3 regions of the Fusobacterium sp. FSA-380-WT-3A genome follow, and region 1 is predicted to be linked to each of the others. Evidence: riboswitches for the same ligand, from Rfam matches in the RefSeq annotation. Region 1 holds a riboswitch; each other region holds the start of a gene.

The links. Region 1 has a riboswitch for lysine ahead of HF862_RS01180 (Na+/H+ antiporter NhaC family protein). Riboswitches for the same ligand answer to the same signal wherever they lie in the genome.
Region 2: linked by a shared signal. The riboswitch ahead of HF862_RS03810 (Na+/H+ antiporter NhaC family protein) and the one ahead of HF862_RS01180 (Na+/H+ antiporter NhaC family protein) in region 1 are both predicted to bind lysine.
Region 3: linked by a shared signal. The riboswitch ahead of HF862_RS06425 (aspartate kinase) and the one ahead of HF862_RS01180 (Na+/H+ antiporter NhaC family protein) in region 1 are both predicted to bind lysine.

What each region holds. Positions count from the first base shown of each region.
Region 1 covers NZ_JABAFQ010000001.1:239,668-247,948, forward strand. Annotated here, with positions in the region: gene HF862_RS01160 (DUF3298 and DUF4163 domain-containing protein) at 1-392, shown strand, start outside; gene HF862_RS01165 (CaiB/BaiF CoA-transferase family protein) at 405-1,604, shown strand; gene HF862_RS01170 (methylated-DNA--[protein]-cysteine S-methyltransferase) at 1,594-2,061, shown strand; gene HF862_RS01175 (uracil-xanthine permease family protein) at 2,110-3,453, opposite strand; gene HF862_RS01180 (Na+/H+ antiporter NhaC family protein) at 3,599-5,182, opposite strand; lysine riboswitch at 5,296-5,467, opposite strand; gene HF862_RS01185 (acetyl-CoA carboxylase biotin carboxylase subunit family protein) at 5,677-6,870, shown strand; gene HF862_RS01190 (esterase family protein) at 6,888-7,643, shown strand; gene HF862_RS01195 (alpha/beta hydrolase) at 7,654-8,281, shown strand, end outside.
Region 2 covers NZ_JABAFQ010000003.1:142,597-150,877, forward strand. Annotated here, with positions in the region: gene HF862_RS03795 (amidohydrolase) at 131-1,762, opposite strand; gene HF862_RS03800 (APC family permease) at 1,765-3,150, opposite strand; gene HF862_RS03805 (flavodoxin family protein) at 3,316-3,858, shown strand; gene HF862_RS03810 (Na+/H+ antiporter NhaC family protein) at 4,055-5,452, opposite strand; lysine riboswitch at 5,607-5,780, opposite strand; gene HF862_RS03815 (ribonuclease HII) at 5,983-6,591, shown strand; gene HF862_RS03820 (YraN family protein) at 6,611-6,985, shown strand; gene HF862_RS03825 (zinc ribbon domain-containing protein) at 6,969-7,187, shown strand; gene HF862_RS03830 (ComF family protein) at 7,159-7,830, shown strand; gene HF862_RS03835 (hypothetical protein) at 7,814-8,281, shown strand, end outside.
Region 3 covers NZ_JABAFQ010000009.1:22,842-31,122, reverse strand. Annotated here, with positions in the region: gene HF862_RS06450 (energy-coupling factor ABC transporter substrate-binding protein) at 1-292, shown strand, start outside; gene HF862_RS06445 (4-hydroxyphenylacetate 3-hydroxylase N-terminal domain-containing protein) at 433-1,980, shown strand; gene HF862_RS06440 (hypothetical protein) at 2,154-2,528, opposite strand; gene HF862_RS06435 (M20 family metallopeptidase) at 2,539-3,732, opposite strand; lysine riboswitch at 3,892-4,065, shown strand; gene HF862_RS06425 (aspartate kinase) at 4,176-5,381, shown strand; gene HF862_RS06420 (aspartate-semialdehyde dehydrogenase) at 5,405-6,400, shown strand; gene dapA (4-hydroxy-tetrahydrodipicolinate synthase) at 6,411-7,298, shown strand; gene dapB (4-hydroxy-tetrahydrodipicolinate reductase) at 7,289-7,993, shown strand; gene dapD (2,3,4,5-tetrahydropyridine-2,6-dicarboxylate N-acetyltransferase) at 8,006-8,281, shown strand, end outside.

The sequences.
Region 1 (8,281 bases):
ATAATTTTGGGATAACATCTACTTTGGTAATGAATTATTTTTATACAGGAGGAGCTCATGGAACAACAGGACTTACTTCTTATAATATAAATTCAGAAACAGGAAAAAATCTAGCTTTTAATGATATTTTTTCTAAAGGAGCGAAAAAATATTTTGAGCAAGAGATAATTAAAAAAATAGAATCTGAGTTAAGAAAACCTTTAGAGAAAAGAGATGTTAATTATTTTGGTGAAAAAACAATGAGGGCTGTTGATTTGGATAATGCTGTTTTGTTTTTTAGAGGAAATGAATTTGTAATTAGATACCAACAATATGCCATAGCACCTTATTCAGAAGGTACACCAGAATTTACATTTACAAAAGAGCAAATAGAAAAATATTTAAAAATATAGTGGAGTGATATTATGGGAGCTTTAACAGGATTAAAAATTTTAGATTTTTCAACATTATTACCAGGACCTTATGCTACTCTTATGTTAGGGGATTTAGGAGCTGATATTATAAAAATAAGTGCTCCTGATAAAAAAGATATAGTGGCTGATTATCCTCCTTATATAGATGGTTGTGATATTACTGCCAATCAAGCTTGGCTTGGAAGAAATAAGAAAAATCTTTTTCTTAATTTAAAAACAGAAAAAGCTAAAGAAATTATATATAAATTGATAAAAGAATATGATATAGTAATTGAACAATTTAGACCTGGAGTAATGGATAGATTAGGATTTGGTTATGAAGATTTGAAAAAAGTAAATCCTAAAATTATATATTGTTCTCTAACAGGTTATGGACAAACAGGACCTTTAAAAAATAATGCTGGCCATGATATAAACTATCTTGCTAGAAGTGGAAATATGAATTATTCAGGAAAAGAAAATATAGGCCCTGTGTTAACAAATATGCAAATAGCAGATATAGGAGTTGGTTCTCTTCATTCTGTTATAGGTATTCTCTCTGCTGTATATTTCAGAGAAAAAACAGGAAAAGGACAATATATTGATATATCTATGTTTGATGGACTTATTCCATTTCATGCTATGGAAGGGGCAAGTTTCTTAGTTAATGGAATAGAACCACAAAGAGAAAAAACAAGACTTAATGGTGGAAGTGCCTATGATTTTTATGAAACAAAAGATAATAGATATTTAAGTGTTGGTTCTCTTGAACCAAAATTTTGGGAAAACTTTTGTAATTGTATAGAACTTCCAGAACTTATCAAAGAAACAGTAATGCCTGAAAATGTAAAAGAGATGAAAGAAAAAATTAGAAAAAGATTATTAGAAAAAACTTTAAAAGAATGGCTGGATATATTTGAAGGAAAAGATGTTTGTGTAGAACCTGTTTTAAATATGAGGGAAGCTTTGTTAGAAGATGAACATATAAAAGATAGAAAATTAGTTGTAGACGTAAAAGTAGCTAATTCTCAAGAAAAAATTGTAAAGCAAATGGGAACTCCATTAAAACTTTCAGAATGTCCTATAGAATATAAGGAAAGTGGATATCCTTTAGGTTACCACACAAAAGAGATACTTGAAAAATTAGGATATTCAGAAGAAGATATTAAAAACTTAATAGAAGTTGGAGCAACATCTCTGTATGAAAAATAATTATAAAAAATATTATAAATCTCCTATTGGACTTCTAGAAATAATTTATGATGAAAATTATATAAATTCTGTGGAGTTAATAGAAAATATAGATTTTGAAAATAATCAAAGTGATGATATAGGAGAAAAAGCCGTAAAACAATTAAAAGAATATTTTTTAGGACAGAGAAAAAAATTTGATTTACCATTAAACTTTAAAGGAACAGATTTTCAAATAAAAGTTTGGAAAGAATTGGAAAAAATTCCTTATGGTGAAACTAGAACTTATAAAGAAATTGGTATAAATGTAGGATGTCCAAAGGGAGCTAGAGCCATAGGAAATTCTAATAATAAAAATCCATTTATAATAGTAATTCCATGTCATAGAGTTATAGGAAGCAATGGGAAATTAGTTGGATATGCAAAAGGATTAGATATAAAAAAATATCTTCTTGATTTTGAAAAAGAAAATATATAAATAAAAACGCTAAAGAGAGGAAAAATCCAATCTTTAGCTTTTCTTTTATTATTTTTTCTCTTCTTCTTTTGGAAGAATAAGATTTAGTAATAAAGCAAGTAGAGTTGACATTACAACACTAGAACCAAATATTAATTTTATAATTTGAGGAAATTGAGCAATAGCTTGTGGTACTTGACCTATCCCAGAACCTAAAGCTACAGATAATCCAACTATTATCATTGTTCTTCCAGTAATTCCATTTTTACTGATAATTTGTATTCCAGTCATACTTATCATAGAGAAAACTGTTATAGTTCCCCCACCGATTACAGCTGAAGGAATTGTATTTATTATAGCTCCAAATTTTGGCATAAAACCAGCTATTAATAAAAATGTAGCAGCCATTCCTATTACATATCTACTTACCACTTTTGTTAATACTACTAATCCAACATTTTGTGAATATGTTGCTGTTGGAAAAGAGTTTAAAGCAGAAGCTACTAAAGCACTGAAACCATTTCCAATAACTCCACCAGACAACTCTTTATCAGTAACTTCTCTATTCATTCCTCCTAAAGTGACAGCAGATAAGTCTCCTACAGCTTGAATAGCAGTTACAAGATACATAATAGACATAGCTATTATAGAACCAATTTCAAATTGAGGTGGTCCAAATACAAAGAATTTAGGTAGAGCAAACCAAGAAGCTTCTTTTACAGGAGTAAAATCTACAATTCCTAAAAATAAAGAGATTATATATCCAATAGTCATTCCAATTAAAATTGAAGATAATTTTGCAATTCCTTTAGTATAGTGATTAAAAAATAAAACTATTCCTAAAACTATTAAACTTATAGCCCAGTTTTCATAAGAGCCATATGTAGGACTTCCAACTCCACCAGCCATATAATTAATTCCTATAGGAAATAGAGATAAACCAATGGAAAAAACTACTGTTCCAGCTACTAAAGGTGGAAAAAATTTTCTTATTCTTTTTAAATATCCTCCAATTAAAATAGAAACTACTCCACCCATTATTTGAGAACCAAATAATATTGGCAAACTTCCTGAACCATCAGACAAAATTGCTAAAGTAGTTGGTAAAAATCCAAAACTTACACCCATTACTACAGGTAATTTAGACCCTGTTTGCAAACCAAAAATTCCAATAGGATAAATTTGTATAAAAGTGGCAATGGCAGCAGTTAACATAGAACATTGAATCAAAATTGTAATGATGTTTTGGTCTAATTTTGCAACTCTAGATACAATTAAAATGGGAGCAACATTTCCTACAAACATAGCTACAATATGTTGAAAGGCTAATGGTAGAGCTTCTAAAAAAGAAGGTTTTCCATCTATTTTGAATAACTCACTAGATTCTGTTAAATTTTTATTTTCCTTTAACATTTTTCCTCCATAAAAACAAATGTAATATTTTAAATACAGAATATTTTATCATATTTTTTTAATAAAATCTAGTAATGAAAAAAATGTTGATTATAAAAAATTAATTTATAATCAACATTTTGTTTTATTATTTTATTATGTTAAATTAGATATGTCTTTTTCTTGTTACTAATAAAATAACTACAAGAGCTATCATTCCAAAAGGAAGAGCTAAAAATAAATTTCTAGTATATCCTACAATAATATATGAAATAAAAGATATAGCAGCTACAGTTAGAGCATAAGGTAATTGAGTATAAACATGGTTTACGTGATTACTTTGAGCTCCAGCAGAAGCCATTATAGTAGTATCAGAAATTGGTGAACAGTGGTCTCCACAAACAGCTCCAGCCATGCAAGAAGAAATTGCTATTATCATCATTTGATGGTCACCATCAAATACAGCAACAACTATTGGAATTAAAATTCCAAATGTTCCCCAAGAAGTACCAGTAGCAAAAGCAAGTCCACAACCAACTAAGAATATAATAGCTGGTAACATATTCATTAAAGAACTAGCTGAAGTTTCCATAAAATGAGCTACATAAGGAGCTGCTCCTAAACTATCAGTCATAGCTTTTAAAGTCCAAGCAAAAGTAAGAATTATTATAGCTGGAACCATAGCTTTAAATCCTTCTGGAATACAACCCATACAGTCATGAAAACTTAAAACTCTTTTTACAGAATAAATAATTATTGTTAATATCATAGCAAATATACTTCCTAAAGAAAGTCCTAATGAAGCATCACTGCTTGAAAAAGCTTCTACAAATGTAGCTCCACTAAAAAATCCTCCAGTATAAACCATTCCAATTACACAACAAATAATTAATAAAATAATAGGAATTACTAAATCTAATACAGAACCTTTTTTATTTTCTTGAACTTCTTCTGTAACAAATGAACGGTCAGCAGTTGTAAATAAATCTCCTTTTAAAGCATTTTCTTCATGAATTCTCATTGGTCCATAGTCTACATTAAAAATAACTAATGTCACTAACATAAAAATTGTAAGAAGAGCATAGAAATTATAAGGGATAGCTTGAATAAATATAGAAAATCCATCTTCTCCAGGAACAAATCCTGTAACTGCTGCTGCCCAAGAAGAAATAGGAGCAATGATACATACTGGAGCTGCTGTTGAATCTATAATATAAGCTAGTTTTGCACGAGATACATTATATTTATCTGTAACAGGACGCATAACACTTCCAACAGTTAAACAGTTAAAATAGTCATCAACAAATATTAAACAACCTAATAATATTGTAGCAAGTTGAGCTGATATACGAGATTTTATTTTTTTACTAGCCCACAAACCAAAAGCTAATGACCCCCCAGCTGCATTCATAAGACAAACCATAGTTCCTAAAACAACTAAGAAAATTAAAATTCCTACATTATAACTATTTGAAAGAACTGAAATAAATCCATCTTGTAAAATGTGAGTAGCAGTTTTTTCAAAAGTAAATCCTGAATAGAATAAACCTCCAACAGTTATTCCTATAAATAAAGAACTATAAACTTCTTTAGTTATAAGAGCAAGAACTATAGCTACTACAGGTGGTACTAATGACCAAAATGTAGAATAAAGTGCTGGTTGATAAGTTTCTTCTCCAGCAAAAGAAAAGACAGATAGCAGTAAAAACATTGAGCATATTAAAATGCTTCTAATAAAACTTTTTTTCATAAAACCCTCCATATTTATAAAAAATTAATGTTGACAAATAAAAAAAGCCACAATTAACATGAGGCTTCACAAAAATGAGTTATATTCAATTAGTGATAATGATAAAACTAATTTACTTTGATAGCTCTCCACAAATTTGTGACAGTCTATTACATATTTTGTAATAGCCCAAGAATTATATGGTGTAGTATAATTCTTTCGGCAATTTCCCCTTTTGTCTAAATAACAGTTCACCAACTTTTTACATTTAGATTACTCTTGAAAATTGCAACCTCTATCCTCTAGCTTATTTACTTTTGTGCATTATACTACTTATTTATATAAAAGTCAATACAAAAGTTAAAAAATATATTTTTATAAAATAAATAAAAAATATAAATATAATCTATCATATAAAACTGTTGTAATTTTTTATAAAGTTATAAAAAAATATATTGAATATACTAAAAATATATGATAATATATGTTAATATTTAAAAAAAGGGGTGAGTGTGATGAATTTTATATTTTTATCTCCAAATTTTCCAAAAAGTTATTGGAATTTTTGTAGAGGATTGAAGAATAATGGAGTTAATATATTAGGGATTGGGGACGCAGAATATGACAGTTTATCTCCAGAGTTAAAAAATTCTCTTAATGAATATTATAAAGTTTCATCATTAGAAAATTATGATGAAGTTTACAAAGCTTGTGCTTTCTTTGCTTTCAAATATGGAAAAATTGATTGGATAGAAAGTAACAATGAATATTGGCTATTAAGAGACGCTAAACTTCGTACAGATTTTAATGTAAATACAGGATTAAAAAATGATAGAATAGCTGGTATAAAATATAAAAGTAAAATGAAAGAGTTTTATGCTATGGCAGGAGTAAAAACAGCTCGTTATCATATAGTTGATAATTATGAAAATTCTTTAAATTTTATTGAAGAAGTTGGTTATCCTGTAATTGTAAAGCCAAATAATGGAGTTGGAGCAGCTGCTACTTATAGACTTGATAGTAATGAAGAATTTAATTTTTTCTATGAAACATATGATAAACAAGTGGAATACATAATGGAAGAATTTATAAATGGAGAGTTACTTTCATATGATGGAATAGTAAATAGTAAAAAAGAAATAGTTTTCGAAACTGCTCATGCTTATCCTATTCCTATTATGGATATTGTAAATGAGAAAAAAGATGTTAGTTATTATTCTTATAGGGTTATCCCAGAAGATTTAAAAGAAACTGGTAGAAAAACTGTCCAAACTTTTGATACAAATAGTCGTTTTTTCCATTGTGAATTTTTTAGACTTTTGGAAGATAAACCAGGATTAGCAAAAAAAGGAGAAATATTAGGTCTAGAAGTTAATATGCGTCCACCTGGAGGATATACTCCTGATATGATGAATTTTGCTAACAATATAGATGTTTATCAAATTTGGGCAAATATGATTTGCTTTGATGAAGGAAGATTTGACCCTAACTCAAGACCATATCATTGTATTTATGCTTCAAGAAGGGATGAACATAATTATGTAAATTCAAGAGAAGAGATTTTAGAAAAATATAAAAATAATATAGTGATGATAGAAAGAATGCCTGATGTATTTTCTGCAGCTATGGGAAATGATATGATTACTGCAAGATTTGAAACATTAGAGCAATGCCTAGAATTTGAAAATGATTACTTAAAACAATACTAGAAAAAGGGGGAGAGAATATGCATATAGCTTATTATAGAGAATACAGCCATTCTTTAGGAAGAGATATGGAGTTTAAAGTTTATGGACATAGTGGAAAACCTTGTGTGGTTTTTCCGGCTCAAGATGGAAGATTTTTTGATTATGAAGGATTTGGAATGGTTGAGTGTATAAAAAATTATATAGAAGAGGGAAAAATTCAACTATTTTGTGTTGATAGTATAGATTTAGAAAGTTGGTCTAGAAAGAATGGGGATTATCAACAAAGAATAGAACAACATGAAAAATGGTTTAACTATATAATTAATGAAGCTATTCCTAGATTTAGGGAAATTTATCAAGAAACTTCTGGAAACTACTATTATGGAAAATTTTTAACAACAGGATGTAGTATGGGAGCATATCATTCAGCTAATTTCTTTTTCCGTCGTCCAGATGTTTTTGATAGTGTTATATCTTTAAGTGGATTATATGATGCTAATTTCTTTTTTCCAAACCACTTCAATGAATTAGTTTATAATAATTCACCTGTTGAATTTTTAAGAAATATGCCTTGGAATCATCCTTATCTAAATATGTATAGAAATTCTAAAATAATAATCTGTGTTGGACAAGGTAGATGGGAAGAGGAATGTATTAGAGATACAGATTATATGAAAGAAAATCTTGAAAGACTTCAAGTTCCAGCATGGATAGATTATTGGGGATATGATGTTGACCATGATTGGCCATGGTGGAGAGTACAACTTCCATATTTTTTAAGTCATATATTATAAGGAGCGAATTATGATTATCAAAGAGGAAATTTTTATAAAACCTTTTAAAGAAAATAGACTTTTACATATTTATTTACCTGATGATATAGAAGAGGGAGAAAGATTTCCTGTTATGTATATGTTTGATGGACATAACCTTTTTTATGATTCTGATGCTACATATGGTAAATCTTGGGGTATAAAAAATTTTTTAGACTCTGTTAACGGAAGAGTAATTATAGTAGGTATAGAGTGTAATCATGAAGGTAATATGAGATTATGTGAATTTTCACCATACTCTTTTACAGATGAAGAGTGGGGAAAAGTAAAAGGATTTGGTAAAAAAACTACTAATTGGATAGCAGATATACTAAAGCCTTATATTGATTCAAAATTTCCAACTTTACCAGAAAGAGAGTTTACTGGTATAGGTGGAAGTTCTATGGGAGGTTTGATGTCTGTTTATGGAATAGCAACTAGGTCAGATGTTTTTTCAAAAGCTGCCTGTGTTTCTCCATTTTATGACTATATATTTGGAAGACTTATTAAGGATATAGAAAATTCATCTTTTAATCCTGATACTACTATATATATAAGTTGGGGAAAAAGAGAGTTTGCAGGAGCTAAAAACCTTGCTATAGGAACTGAAAAAAATTTAA
Region 2 (8,281 bases), on a different contig from region 1:
AATCTATGAAATAATTCAATAAATAGGAAATAATTTATTGAAATATAATTATTTCTTTAAAATAAATGAAATAAAAATAATATTTTTATAAAAAAAGCTATTGTAAAATTTACAATAGCTTTTTAATCTTTTATTTTTGAGAATAAACTATTTTTCCACCAACCATAGTTATAACAGGTTTTATATTTCTAATTTCCATAGGGTCAACTGTAAATATATCTTTATCTAATATAACTATATCTCCATAATAATTTTCTTTTATTCTTCCTTTTCTATCTTCACAAAATTCAGCATAAGCACTACCTATTGTATAGGCATCTATTGCTGTATAAATATCTACACATTCTTCAGGATAAAATCCATTTATTGGTTGTCCATTAGCATCTTTTCTTGTTACAGCAGAATAAATATTTGGGAATGGATTACAAGATTCTACAGGACAATCTGTTCCATAAGATATTTTGCCACCTAATTTATCAAGAGTATTAAAAGCATATGAAGTAGAAGCTAATTCTTTTCCACATCTATCCTCTACTATTTTCATATCATAATCTAGGAATATTGGTTGGTACATAACAAGCATTCCAGACTTTGCAATATCTTCTAACATCTCTCTATCAGTAATTTGACAATGAACAAGAGCATGTCTTAATTTATTTTCACCATCAATAAAAGCTTTTTTATAACATTCTATTGTTTCTTTTATAGCTCTATCTCCAATAACATGGGTAACAACTTGAATTCCATGTTCTTTAGCAATAGCACAATATTGCTCCATCTCTTCTGTTGTTGTAAAATGTTCTCCTGTTGTTGTTGGGTCATCATTATATGGTTTACACATAAGAGCAGTTCTTGCTCCTAAACTTCCATCTTTAAAAAGTTTTAAAGGTCCTAAAGTTATCCAATTTTCTTCTGAATAACCATCTCTAGTAAATTCTCCCTCTGTTACATATTTTTTAAATTCTTCTACATCTGTAAAACAAACTTGATGTCTATAACGAAGAAGTCCTTTTCCCTCTTTAAATAATTTTTTAAACATTGCAAAATGTTCATCTGTTGATTTTACTATTGTCGTTCCTATATCATTACTTTGTACACTTGTAAGTCCATAAGAAACTGCTTGTTCCATACTTTTTATAAGCATTCTCTCTCTATCTTCCATTGTATAATCTGGAATAAGTTTTTTTACAAAGTTACAAGCATTCTCTGTAAAGATTCCATTAGGATATCCATCTTCTCCTATCATAAAAGTCCCACCAGGCCATTGAGGAGAATTTCCATCAATTCCTAATAATTCTATTGCTTTTGTATTTGTTGATAATATATGACCACAAACACGCTCTAATATAATTGGAATTTCTGTAGAAATTTTATCTAAATCAAATCTTGTTGGTATTCTTTTATCTGGAAAATAATCTTGATTCCAACCTATAGCATGGATACAATGTTTTGTTAACTCAGGATTTTCTTTTTTAAATTTTATACATCTTTCAACTAAATCTTCTACTGAAGTACAATCAAAAGTAGATACTTCTTGTAATACTTCAGCAAATTGTATAAGGTGTAAATGAGAATCATTTAATCCAGGAATTACTGTTTTCCCTTCACAATCTATTTTATTACAATCTTCTAAACATAATGGTAAAAGCTCCTCTTTTTTTCCAACTTTTTTTATAATTCCATCTTCTATAAGTATAGCTTCTGTAAATTTTTCTCTTTCAAGATAAACTTTCCCATTAAATATTAAAGTTTGTTTACTCATAACTACTCACCTTTTTTTAATTTTTTATCAAAATACATATAGAAAAATACTCCAACTACTAGAACTAAAGTTCCTAATATAGAGTTTGTTGTATCTTCTATAAATGTATTAATAACTAGTCCTAAGAAAATTACTGCAGTTATTATTACTGATACAGGATATGCCCAAACTTTATAAGGACGCTCTAGAGTAGGATATTTTTTACGACATCTCATTACTGCTACTATTGATAAGAAACTAAATATCATACTTGAGAATACAACTAAAATTGTTAATTGTTCTAAGTTACGTAATAAAACTAAAATTACAGAGATAACTCCTTGAATAACTATAGCAACTGTTGGAACTTTATATTTTGGATGTAAATAAGCATAAGATTTAAAGAAATGTCCCTCTACTGCCATAGCATAATACATACGAGGTTGAGCCATTATTAATCCATTAAGAGCACTAAACATAGCTAATACCATTCCTATAACAACTACTGAAGCTCCAACATTTCCAAGAACTTTTTTAGCTACAGCAGTTCCTAAATAAAAATCTCCACTACCTATCATAGATACAATTTCTTCATGAGGAAGAACTTTAAATATTGAGAAGTTAAATAATACATAAAGTAAAGTTACTCCACCTATACCAAAAATTAAAGATAAAGGTAAATTTCTTTTTGGATTTTTTATCTCTTCTGCTAATGTATTTAAGTTTGTCCAACCTTCATAAGCCCATAAAGTAGCCACAACAGCAAAAGCTATCATTCCAATTAAGCCTCTTTCACTAGTTTCAACAGCAGTTGATACACTAGCTAAAGAAAAATCTGGTTTTACATCTCCTACAAAAATAGCCACAAACATTATTAATAAAATAGGTATTAATTTTGCCACCATTGAAGCATTTTGAAGCCAACTTGAACCTTTAACTCCATAACAGTTATATATAGTTAATACAACTATAAGTACAATAGCTATCATTTTTATTGTAAAATCACTCATATCAAAGAAAGTTCTTAAAGCTGTAGGTAAAGCAATAGCTATACTAGCTACAGAACCTGGTCCACCAATAGCCCAATCAGTAAATCCTGTTAAAAAACCAACTATTGGATGAAAAGCCTCTGTTAAATATACAGTTCTTCCCCCAGCCTTAGGCATTAAAGTTCCTAATTCTGCATAACAAAGCCCTGCCATTAATGAGATTAATCCTCCTATAAGCCAACATAAAAGAGCTAAACCTAAATTCATATTAACTCTTTCTAATACATAAGAACCAAGATAGAAAATTCCTGACCCTATCATGATTCCTCCAATAATACTAACTCCCCCAAAAACTCCAATTTCTCTATTAAATTGAGTTTCTTCAGAGGTTAGATTTTTTATTCTCTCTTGTTCATTCATAAAAACTACCCCCTCTTTTATTTAATTAAAATAAAGTATATTATATATTCTTTCCATTGTCAAGAATTAATATTATAGTAGTTATATTAAATTCTCCTTGACTTTATAATGAAAAAGAGGTAAATATAAAATATGGGTAGAAAACTTTTATTAGGAGGATAAAAAATGAAAATATTACTATTAAATGGAAGTCCAAGATTTGAAGGAAATACAGAAATAGCTTTAAAAGTTTTAAAAGAAGAGATAGAAAAAAATATAAAAGGTGAAATAGAAACTATTAATCTTTCAAAATTACAAATAAAAGGATGTTTAGGTTGTGATTATTGTAAAACATCTGGTGGAAATTGTATTACAAAAGATGATGGACAAATGATAGCTGAAAAAATCCTTGAATCTGATGTTATTATTTTTGGTTCTCCAGTTTATTGGTGGGGAATAACTTCTCAAATGAAGGCAGCAATAGATAGAATATATATGAAAGGCGAATTTTTAGGAGGAAAATCTAAAAAAATAGGTTTGGTTACTGTTGGAGCTGCTGAACTAAGTGATGAAGAATATGATATTATAAAAAGACAATTCAAATGTATATGTGAATATTTAAAATGGGATTTCATTGGAAACATAGATGTTTCTGCTTATGGAAAAGGAGATGTTTTAAAAGATACTGATAAAGTAACTGAATTAAAAAATTTTTGGAAAAAAATCTAAATTTTAATCAAAATAAAAAGGATATTGTATTTTTGCAATATCCCTTTTATTTTTTATTATAAGAAAAAATTTATTTTCATAAAAATATTTCTTATTTACTTCATCAAAAATAATAAACTCACTTTTTTAATATTATCTTTATTATTCAAACTCTCTAACAAAACTACCTTATAGAAAATTTATTGATTATAAAATTTTATTTTTTTAATTTTACTTTTGGTTCTTCAGGAATATTAAATAATGGAATAAATTTATCTAATCCTGTTAAAGTCAAGATTAATATAGAAATTACAACTATTATAGAAAGAAAATTGTATTTCATAATATCTGTTGGCCTAAATTCATAAAGAGGGTAAACAACAGAAGCTATTCCTGTAAAAAATACAGTATAAGTATGCCAAGGAATAAATTGAGAACCAAAAACTCCCATAGCATCACTAAAACATCCATTTCTTAGACGTAATTTATATTTTTCCTCTTCACTTCCCTCTACAGTTTCATCAACTAAATTTTTTATTATTGGTCCTATAGTAACTATTTGAGCCATCTCATCAGCTAAAGCTACATTTCCTAATATAGAAAAAACTCCATTGTAAAACATTAGTTGTCTTACATTTTTAGATATTCTTTTTACTATTCTTGATAATGGTTCAAAAGCATTAATACTTCCCATAATTCCACCAAAAGCTGTTATCCACATCATCATTATAATAACACTTGCTCCAGCACTTGAAAAACCTGTGTACATTAAATCTAAAAATTCTGAAATATTTGGAATTGTTCCTGATATTAAACCAAATACTAGAGAGCTAATAATTCCTATAAAAAGACAAGCTAATGTTGGAAAACCTTTTATTGCTGATATTAAAACAAAAATTAAGGGTAAACACATATATAAAGGTACTCCATCTTTAACTTGATTCAAAAGAATAATTGCCGACTCTCTTTCAGACTTTAAAACTTCCCAAACATTATCAGGAATTTGATTGATAGCCTCATTTACATTTCCACTTATATTTGGTAATCCCATCATAACTGATACTACATAAAAAGTTATTATCCCAACTATAAGACATCCTAAAGACCAAACTCCTTGATGTCTTATTCTATGTATAACTTCTACTTTTTGTATTCCAGAACTTACAACTGTAGTATCTGAAATAAGCCCTATATTATCACCGAAACAAGCTCCTCCAGCAATAGCCCCTAAAGTTAATAGAATATTTCCACCAACTATATGGTTTAACCATAAAAATATAGGAGCACAAGCTGCAAAAGTTCCCCAAGATGTTCCTATTGTAATAGATAAAACACTTGTAACAATTATTCCTGTAACAGCTATTGTTTTTCCTGTTAAACCTAAATTTAAAGACATAATAATTATTGAAGCTCCTACTCCACTAGCCATAAAAGCTTCAGCCATAGCATAGGCTAACATTAAAATAAAAAACACTAACTGAATTTCCTTTACACTATTTACAGCTTTTTCTACAATTTCATTAAAAGAAAATTTTTCAGTTAACCAAGCAATTATTGCTACATATATAGTTGAAATTGGAGCTGCTATCAAAAAGTCCAATTTTATACCAACCATTAAAATTCCTAATAAAACAATAGGAGATAATTTTAATACCTCTATAAAAACTCCTCTTCTCTCGTTGTTTGTCACTTAATCCTCCTCAATAAAAAAGCCTTATATTATTAAAATATAAGGCAGAAAATATAAAATAAACTATATAATTTATAATCTAATTGATAGCTCTACACTAGTAAACTAATGTCAGTCTTATAGATGTTCTCTATAATCCCAAGTGTCTAAAGTTAGCTCTTTAAACCTTTCGGCAAAATTCCCTTTCAATAATAATCTATGCTTGCTAAACTCCTATTATCTAATAATGTCTTTTGCAACCTCTACCTTGAAAATATTAAATTGTCCAATACATATAATAACATTTTTTATATTTATTGTCAATTTTGTTTTTCATTTTCTTATTTATTTTTCTTTCTATGAATGTTATAATTAAATATAAATTTATTTTGAAAAGAATTTAATAAAATTAAAATACTTATTCTACAAAAATAAAAATTTTAAAATTAAATTAATATAAAGTTATAGGAGAAAAGATGAGTAAACTATATAAATTTGATATTGAAAAAGGAAAAATAATTTTAGGAGTAGATGAAGCTGGAAGAGGTCCATTGGCTGGCCCTGTAGTAGCTGCTGCTGTAAGAATAAGAGAATATCATGATTTTTTTGAAGATATTAATGACTCTAAAAAATTATCAGAAAAGAAAAGAGAAAATTTATTTGAAAAAATTTTAACTTTTTGTGATGTTGGAATTGGAATAGCTACTGTAGAAGAAATTGATGAGGTTAATATTTTAAATGCCACTTTTTTAGCTATGAATAGAGCTATTGAAGATATTAAAAGCCAAAATATTGATTATGATATTGTTTTAGTAGACGGAAATAAATTAATAAAAAATTATAATGGTAATCAAGAGTGTATTGTAAAAGGTGATGGAAAATCTTTATCAATAGCTACAGCTTCTATAATAGCTAAAGTTACAAGAGATAGAATAATGTTAAAATTTTCAGAAATATATCCTGAATATCATTTTGAAAAACATAAAGGTTATGGAACAAAACTTCATAGAGAAATTTTATTAGAAAAAGGACCTCTAGAAATTCATAGAAAAACTTTTTTAAAGAAAATTTTATCTAACTCTTAAGAAAAAAGTTAGGTTTAAAATGAAAAAATTTTTAAATAAAAGAGTTCAAGGAGAATATTTTGAAAATTTAGCATTAAATTTTTTAGAAAAAAAAGGTTTTCAATTAGTAGAAAAAAATTTTTATTCTCATTTTGGAGAAATTGATTTAATTTTAAGAAAGGACAATCTAATAATTTTTGTAGAAGTAAAAGAAAGAAGTAATCAAAAATTTGGAAATGGTTTTGAAGCTATTTCTAAGAAAAAATTAAGAAGAATGTTTTTAAGTGCTAATGAATTTATAGCAATAAATAAACTACAAAACTTTAATATCCGATTTGATGCAATAGCATTTGATGAAAATGGTAAATGTTATTGGATTGAAAACATATTGTGGGGTGATGAAATTGGATTTTAGATGTACAAAATGTGGAAGCAGCGATTATTATGTAAAAACAGCAATTTTTCCTGAAAAAGATTCAAAATTAAAAGTTGAATTTGGAACTTACTATCTAAAAATTTGTTCTGATTGTGGATATACAGAAATTTATTCAGCTAAAGTTGTTGATAAAGAACTTAAGAAGGTGAAAAATGTTCCAGAACCTAAACCTGCACCTTAGAAAATTTTTCTTTAACAATAGATGTAGTGTCTGCAATAATCTTCTATCTAACAGTGAAATATATATTTGTAATAATTGTAAAGAAAATTTTTTACATAATAATTCATTAAAAAAATTTAATGATGTATACTATATTTTTAACTATGATAAAAGTTTCAGAAATTTAATAAAAAACTATAAATTTCAAAATAGAAAATATATTGGATTTTTCTTAGGAAAACTTATAGAAAAAACTTTAAAAAAAGTGATAGAAGAAAATAATATAGATGTTATCATTCCTGTTCCTTTAAATAAAAAAAGATTATTTTCAAGAGGATTTAATCAAGTATCCTATACTTTAGATATTTTAAATATAAAATATCATGATGCAGCGAGAATAAAAAATACAAAACATATGAGTCATTTGTTGGATAAAAATTCAAGAAAATTTAATATAAATAAAGCTTTTTATATTCCTTTTCAAGTGGAAAATAAAAATATTTTAATAATAGATGATGTAATAACAACTGGAAACACTATAAGAGAATTAAAAAAAGAAATAAAAAATAGGGGAAAAGTAAAATCTATAACTGTCTTTTCTTTTTCTATGGCATCTAGTTTTAAAAAATATAATTATGGGGAGAATCATGACAATATTAATTGATAACAAAGAGTACATTCTAGAAAAACAATATAATAGTTTTGGAGAAATTATAAATGAAATCACAAAAAAACTTAAAGGAGAGGACAAAATATTAGAAAAAATAGTGGTTGATGGGGTTATACTTTCTAATACTTCTATTGTTGATATTTCAAAAGTATCTTTAATAGAAATTTATACAAAAAGTCACAGAAATATTTTATTTCAATCTTTATATTTATTAGAGGAATATATAGAAGAATATTTTAAAAGTTTAAAAACCTTAGAAGAGTTTGACCTTGAAGAAATAGCTTATGATATGAAAATAAATGAAATATTAAGTTTTTTAAACTGGACTTTAAATCTTTTATATAGTTTAAAAGAAAATACTTATATAGATTATTTATATTTTGGGTATAATGAGTTTTTAGACGATTTTAAAGAAAGTTATAATTCACTCATAAAAGCTCTGACA
Region 3 (8,281 bases), on a different contig from region 1:
AACTTTATTAATCATAGTAATATTAATAGTATTCTCTCCCATTTTCATTTTAAAAAATGCAGAATTTGGTGGTTCTGATAATGCAGGTAGTATAATGATAGAAAATATAAATAATGAATATGAACCATGGTTTACTCCAATTTTAGAAAAAGCAATAGGTGGAGAGCTACCTGGAGAAGTAGAGAGTTTATTTTTCTGTCTTCAAACTGCTATAGGAGTTGGGATTATAGCTTTTTATATGGGAAGAATGTATGAAAGAAAAAGATTAGGAAAAGAGGAAGAGGATTTATAACATATTATTTCCTCAATATGATAAAATTTAAATGTTTCAATATAAAATTATTATGCTGATAATAAAACTTTTAGTTCTTTTTTAACGTCAAAATATGTAAAAATATATATTAGTTAATTGGATTAAAAGGAGGTATGATTATGGGACTAATGACAAGAGAAGAATATCAAAATAGTATCAGAGCAAGAAAACCTATGAATGTTTGGTTTTTAGGAAAAAAAATAGAAGACTTGACTACATATCCTGTATTATCTGCTAGCTTTAATGCAATATCTAAAGTATATGAATTACAAAGTAATCCTAATTGGAAAGAATTAATAACAGTTAAATCTCATTTAAATGGAGAAGATGTTAGTATTTACAATGCACCTTTAGGTTCTCCAGAAGATGCTAATAGAAAAACAAGAGCAGCTAGAGCTTTAGCTGAAGTTATAGGATGTTGTACTCATCGTTGTACAGGGTCAGAAGCTTTTGCTGGTTTAGGACCATGTACTTATGATATGGATCAAGATTTAGGAACTAATTATTTTGATAGGTTTATGAAATTTTTAGATTATGTTCAAAAAAATGATTTAACTTGTACAGTTACAGTTACTGATGTAAAAGGATTAAGAACTTTACCACCACATAAACAACCAGATAGAGATTCTTATGTTCACATTGATGAAATAAGAGATGATGGTATTGTAATTAGTGGATACAAATGTAATCAAACAGGTATTTTATTTGCTCATGAAATTATTATAGTACCTACAACAGCTATGCAACCAGAAGATAAAGATTTTGCTTTAGCATGTGCTATACCAGCTGATTCTCCAAATATCACTTTTGTTTTAGGACGTACACCTCAAGATAAAAGATTCTTTGAAGTAGGAGGAGATATAGAAGGTATAGATTTAGGTAAAAAATACGCTGACCATCAAGCAATGGTTTATTTTGATAAAGTATTTGTACCTAATGAAAGAGTATTTATGTGTGGAGAAACTAAGTATGTTGGTCGTCTTCTAAGTTATTTTACAGCTGTTCACCGTCTAACAGCTGGTGGATGTAAAGCTGGTGGATGTTCAGCTCTTTGTGGAGCAGCTAGTTTAATAACAGAAATGGTAGGAGTTCAAAAGGCAGGACATATAAAAACAAAACTTACAGAGATGGCTATGGTAGCAGAAACTGTATATGCTCTATCGATAGCTTCAGGAGTAGAAGGTTTTAAGCATCCAAGTGGTTTCTGGATACCTAATCCATTATTATCTCATACATGTAAATATACTTGTACAAAAATGCCTTTTGATGCTGTTCGTTATGCTAGAGACATTATTGCTGGATTTGGAGAAACAGCTCCTTCAGAATTTGATATGCGTTCACCAGAAATTGGAGAAATTTGTAGGAGAGCTTTTAATCCTGGAAATCCAGAATATGATTCTTTTGATAGATTAAGAGCAGTTCGTTTCATAGAGCATATGGTTAGAGGTTCTAACTGGACAGCAATGGCTCTTCATGGTGGAGGAAACCAAGAAGCTTCTACAGTAATGGCTCGTTCATTTACAGATTGGAAACATCTTCAAAATATAGCTAAAAGTGCTTGTGGAATTACAAAAGATGAAAGTAAAAATGATGAGATTATTGATGATATTGGAAGAAGAAATGGACGTATTTGTACTATAGGAGATTTACCTAGAAGTGAAAAATAATTAAATAGAAAATTAATTTATAAATTTTAATAAAAAATTATTAAATATTATAAAAATTAATAAATGAAAATTTTATAAATTAAGCAATAAAAGGATTGTTATAATAAAATGTTTCTAATTTCTTAGTTATCTAAGAATTTTCAGAGTCATTAAAATATAACAATCCTTTTTTACTAAATTATATTAATAAAAATCCAAATGACAGTATAAATTATAACAAAAATTAAGAAAAATTTTATAGATTTTTTTAAATCCCATTTATTAAATTCTACCAATGAACATTTATTGTAGATTTCTTTGTTATAATAAACTTCAATTTTTTCACCAATATTTTTTTTAGAATATTGAAATAAACCTGATTCTAAGGTTTGAACTTTCTTTTTTTCTTTTTTATTTCCAATTTCAATTATCAGTCTTTTTAGAGGAGTAACTTCAACAATTTTTCCTGTAAGTTTTTCTCCAGCTCTAATTTTGTTTCTCCTTTTCACATTTTGAAAAATAAATATTAATAATATTATAAAAAAGATTATTTCTAAGATTTCCCACATATTTTCACCTTTATTTTAAATTATTTTTTAAATTTTCATAAGCTTTGAAAATATTAGCTATTTGGATTTTAACTCCAATTTTAATAGCATTTTCATCTATCATAAATTTGTCATTATGTAATGGCTCACAAGCTCCAATACTTTCATTTCTAACACCTAAATAAAAGAAAGCTCCAGGAACTCTTTCAAGATAATAAGAAAAATCTTCTGCCCCCATTTCTGAATATTTTTTAGTAATAACATTTTCTTTTCCTAAAACTTCATTTCCAACTTCTTTGACAATATCCACATATTCATCATGATTTATTAAAGCATTATAACTATTTCTAAAATTAACAATAGCTGTAGCTCCATATCCTTTTGCTACAAATTCACTCATTTCTTTAATTCTTTGTTTATTGTATTCTCTGCTTTCAGTAGAAAGAGTTCTTAAAATTCCTGTAACTTCAACTTCTCCAGCTACTATATTTTCTTTTGTTCCTCCCTTAATAGTACCAAAAGTTATAACTACAGAATCTCTAGCATCTGTATTTCTAGAAACAATAGATTGGATAGAACTAATAATTTGAGCTGTAGTAACTATAGCATCAACTCCCTCACTTGGAAAGGCTCCGTGAGTACTTTTTCCTATAACTTTTATTTTTACTCCACAAGAAGAAGCAAACATAGGTCCATATTTAATACCTATACTTCCAACATTTACAAAAGGGTCAACATGAAGTCCAAATATAGCATTTACATTTTCTAAAACTCCCTCTTCTATCATTGGAAGAGCCCCACCAGTAGTTTCTTCTGCTGGTTGAAAAATAAGTCTGATATTACAAGGAATTTCATCTTTTATTTCTGATAAAATTTTGGCTACTCCTAATAAAACTGTGTTATGAACATCATGTCCACAAGCATGCATTTTTCCAACATGCTCAGACTTAAATTCAAAATCATTATTTTCTAATATTGGTAAGGCATCAATGTCTCCTCTTAAAGCAATGGTAATAGTAGAATCTTTTCCAGGAATATCAGCTACAATTCCACTTTTTCCAATATTTGTTTTATAATTTATATTAAGTTCATCTAAAGTTGAAGAAATATATTTTGTAGTTTTTGGTAAATCAAAATCTAACTCAGGGATTTTATGTAAATCTCTTCTAACTTTTATAAACCAATCATTAAATTTATCTATATTATTTAAAATTAAATTATTCATAAAAACCTCCATAAATTAATTAATAAGAATTATAGCAAAAAAAAATCTATAAAACAATAAAAATTATAAAAAATAAATTTATATAATATATAGTTTAAGATATAAAATTTATATTTTATTTTTTATAGAAATTGTTATAAAATGACAACAATAAAATAAGAAACGGATTGAGGAGCAAATGACAAAAGTAATTATGTTGAGTTACCTAACTTTGAGATATAATGAAAGGGGATTTTGCCGAAATCTAAAAATTATAGGGAGGATTTTTAGGTTGGGAATATGGAGAATATCCATATAACTGTCATTGATATTCAATGTTGTGCTTTCTGTTGTGTTATTCATTGTTGTGATACTAAAAATAAATTATATTATCTCAAAATGAAATATAAACCAACAGATAAGTCTGTTGGTTTTTTATTTTAAAATAAAAAAGGAGATAATATATGAGAGTAGTATTAAAATATGGTGGTTCTAGCGTAGCAACTATTGAAAAAATTAAAGCAATAGCTGAATATGTAGTGAACTTAAAGAAAACAAAATATGATGAAATTATAGTTGTTGCTTCAGCAATGGGAAAAACAACAAATGCCCTTATTGCTATGGCAAAAGAAATCTCTGATTCACCAAATCAAAGAGAACTAGATTCACTTTTATCTACAGGAGAACAACAAACAGTTTCTCTATTGTCAATAGCTATAAATTCTTTGGGACAAAAAGCTGTATCATTAACAGGGTATCAAGCTAATGTAAAAACTGTAGGAGTTCATACAAAAAGTAAAATCAAAAATATTGATACAGAAAAAATAGAAGAATATTTAAAAGATAATAATGTTGTTATAGTAGCTGGATTTCAAGGAATAAATGACCACGGAGATATAACTACATTAGGAAGGGGAGGTTCAGATACAAGTGCTGTTGCCTTAGCTGCTTCTCTAAAATGTGAATGTAGAATATATACAGATGTTGAGGGAATTTATAGTGTTGACCCAAGACTTTATAAAAATGCTAAGTTTTTAGATAAAATTTCTTATGAAGAAATGATGGAAATGGCTAATTTAGGAGCTGGAGTTATGGAAACTAGAGCTGTAGAAATTGGAAAAAAATATAATATACCTATTTTTGTTGGAAAAACTTTAAGTGAAACAGGAGGAACTTGGATAATGGATATGAATGACGTATTAGAGGATAAATTAGTAACAGGAATTAGTATAACAAAAGAGATAATAGTAACAACTCTTTCAAATATTAATTATTCTAGTGAAAAAATAGCAAAAATATTTACAATAATTAATGAAGTAGGATTAAATATAAATATGATTTCTCAAAATGTTTCAAATGATAATAAAGCTAAAATATCATTTAGTTGTGTAGAGGGAGAAAAATATTTATTAGACCAAGCTATTGAAAGAATAAAAGTGGAATTACCTTGTATAGAGTTAGGATATAATGATAACTTAGCAATGATTTCAATAGTAGGCGTAGGAATGATAAATAACTCTGGAGTATCTGGTAAATTTTTCTCAGCTTTAAGTAGAGCAGGAATAAATTTTTATCAAGTAACAACATCAGAGATAAGTGTTTCATGTAGTATAGAAAGAAAAGATATAAATAAAGCAGTAGAAGTAGTAGCAGAAGAATTTAATTTATAGAGAATAATTTGAGGAGGATAAATATGAGAGTTGCTATTGTAGGAGCTACAGGATTAGTGGGAAGTACATTTTTAAAAGTTTTAGAGGAAAGAGATTTAGGAATAACAGAGTTATATTTATTTGCTTCAGCAAGAAGTGCTGGTAAAAAAATAACTTTTAGAGGAAAAGAATATACAGTAGAAGAATTAACAGAAAATAGTTTTGATAGAGGGATTGATATAGCTCTATTTTCAGCTGGTGGAGATATAAGTAAAAAATATGCTCCAATAGCAGCTTCAAAAGGATGTTTAGTAGTTGATAACTCTTCAGCTTGGAGAATGGACCCAGAGGTTCCATTAGTTGTACCAGAAGTTAATAAAGAGGCAGCGTTTACAAATCATGGAATTATAGCAAACCCAAACTGTTCAACAATTCAATGTATGGCTCCATTAAAAGCTTTAGCTGAAAAATATGGATTAAAAAGAGTAATATATAATACATATCAAGCTGTATCAGGTACAGGACAAAAAGGTGTAGAGGATTTACAAAATGGATTAAAAGGATTAGCTCCTAAAGTTTATCCACATCAAATTGTAAATAACTGTTTACCTCATATAGATGTATTTATGGATAACGGATATACAAAAGAAGAAATAAAAATGATAAATGAAACAAGAAAAATATTAGAACTTCCTGATTTACCTGTAACAGCTACTTGTGTAAGAGTTCCAGTTATAAATTCTCACTCAGTATCAATTACAGCTGAGCTTAATAGTGAATTTGATATAGAAGAAGTAAAAAAAGTTATTGGAGAATATGAAGGAATTATATTAGTAGATAATCCTAAAAATAATGAATATCCTTTAGCTACAGAAGCTAGTGGACAAGATAAAGTTTTAGTAGGAAGAATAAGAAGAGATTTCAGTACAGAAAATAGTGTAAACTTATGGACTGTAGCAGATAATATAAGAAAAGGGGCAGCTACTAATGCTGTTCAAATAGCAGAATTATTTAGAGATATAAAAAATAAATTAGCTTAAGGAGATAAAAATGTCAATTTTTACTGGTTCAGGTGTAGCCTTAGTAACACCTTTTACAAAAGATAATCAAGTAAATTATAAAAAATTAGAGGAATTATTAGAATTTCATTTAGAAAATAAAACAGATGCTATAGTTGTGGTTGGAACTACAGGAGAAGCTTCAACAATGACAGAAGAAGAGAGATTAGAAGTTATAAAATTTACTGTAGAAAAAATTAATAAAAGAATACCAGTAATAGCTGGAACAGGTTCTAACTGTACAAAAACAGCTGTAGAGTTTAGTAAGAAAGTTGAAGAATTAGGTGTAGATGCTCTATTAGTAGTTACTCCTTATTATAATAAAGGAAATGAAAATGGAATATATGAACACTATAAATCAATAGCCTCAGTTGTAAAATTACCAATAATATTGTATAATGTACCTGGTAGAACTGGTGTAAATTTATCTATAAATCTTTTAAAAAGATTAGCTTGTATTGAAAATATTGTAGCTATAAAAGAGGCTAGTGGAAATATGTCTTATACTACAGAAGTAGCAAGACAAGTTCCAGAGCTTGATATATATTCAGGAAATGATGATTTAACAGTTCCTATTTTATCAGTAGGAGGAAAAGGAGTAATATCTGTATCAGCTAATATTATTCCTGAAATTATTCATAATATGGTAATGAGCTTTTTAAATGGTGATATAAAAGAAGCTTGTAGATTACAATTAGGATATAATGGATTATCTAATGGAATGTTTATAGAGACAAATCCAGTTCCTGTAAAAGAGGCAATGAATTATTTAGGATATGAAGTTGGACAATGTAGATTACCTCTAGGAGAAATGTATCAAGAAAATAAAGAAAAATTATATGAAATAATAGAAAGACATGAGGTAAAAAAATGGAGTTAATTATACATGGAACAGGAGCTATGGGAACAGTAGTTTCAGACTTAGCTTCTCAAGATAAAGAGATAAAAATTACAGGTTTTGCTGATGAACTTACGATAGAAAAAGGAGATGTCATTATAGATTTTTCTCATTTTTCTAGATTAGAAAGTTTATTAAATTATTCAGAAAAAAATAGAATTCCTTTAGTAATAGCTACTACAGGATACTCTGATGAGGTTTTAGAAAAAATAAAGGAAACTTCAAAAAAAATTCCTATTTTAATATCTTCAAATATGTCTTTAGGTGTAAATTTAATGCAAGATATATTAGAAAGAATAGTTCCAATTTTATATGGAAATTATGATATAGAACTTATAGAAAAACATCATAATAAAAAAGTTGACTCACCTAGTGGAACAGCAAAAACTATGTTGGAAGTTATAGAAAAAGGTTGTTCTGAAAAAATGGAAAGAGTTTATGGAAGAGAAGGAATTAAAAAAAGAGAAGAAAATGAAATAGGGGTTCATGTTGTTAGAGGTGGAACAATAGTTGGAGAGCATTCTGTTTTATTTTGTGGAAATGATGAAATAATAGAGATAAAACATACAGCTCTTTCTAAAAAAATATTTGGAATAGGGGCTATTAAAGCTTCAAAATTTCTTGTAGGAAAAGAGCCTGGTCTTTACAGCATGAAAGATATATTTAGTAATTTATAATTAGGAGGACAGATGAACGGAGTAAATACAGTAGAAGAAATAATAGCATTTATAAAAAATTCTACTAAAAAAACACCTGTTAAAGCTTATATAAATGGAGAACTAAATAATTTAGAAACTTCAGCTAAAGTTTTTAAAGGTGATGGTTCTTATATAATTATAGGAGAATCAACAGAAATAGAAAAAATATTAGAAAATAATAAAGAAACTATAAAAGATGTATATATAGAAAATGACAGAAGAAATTCTGGAGTTCCTATGCTTGATATAAGAAATATCAATGCTAGA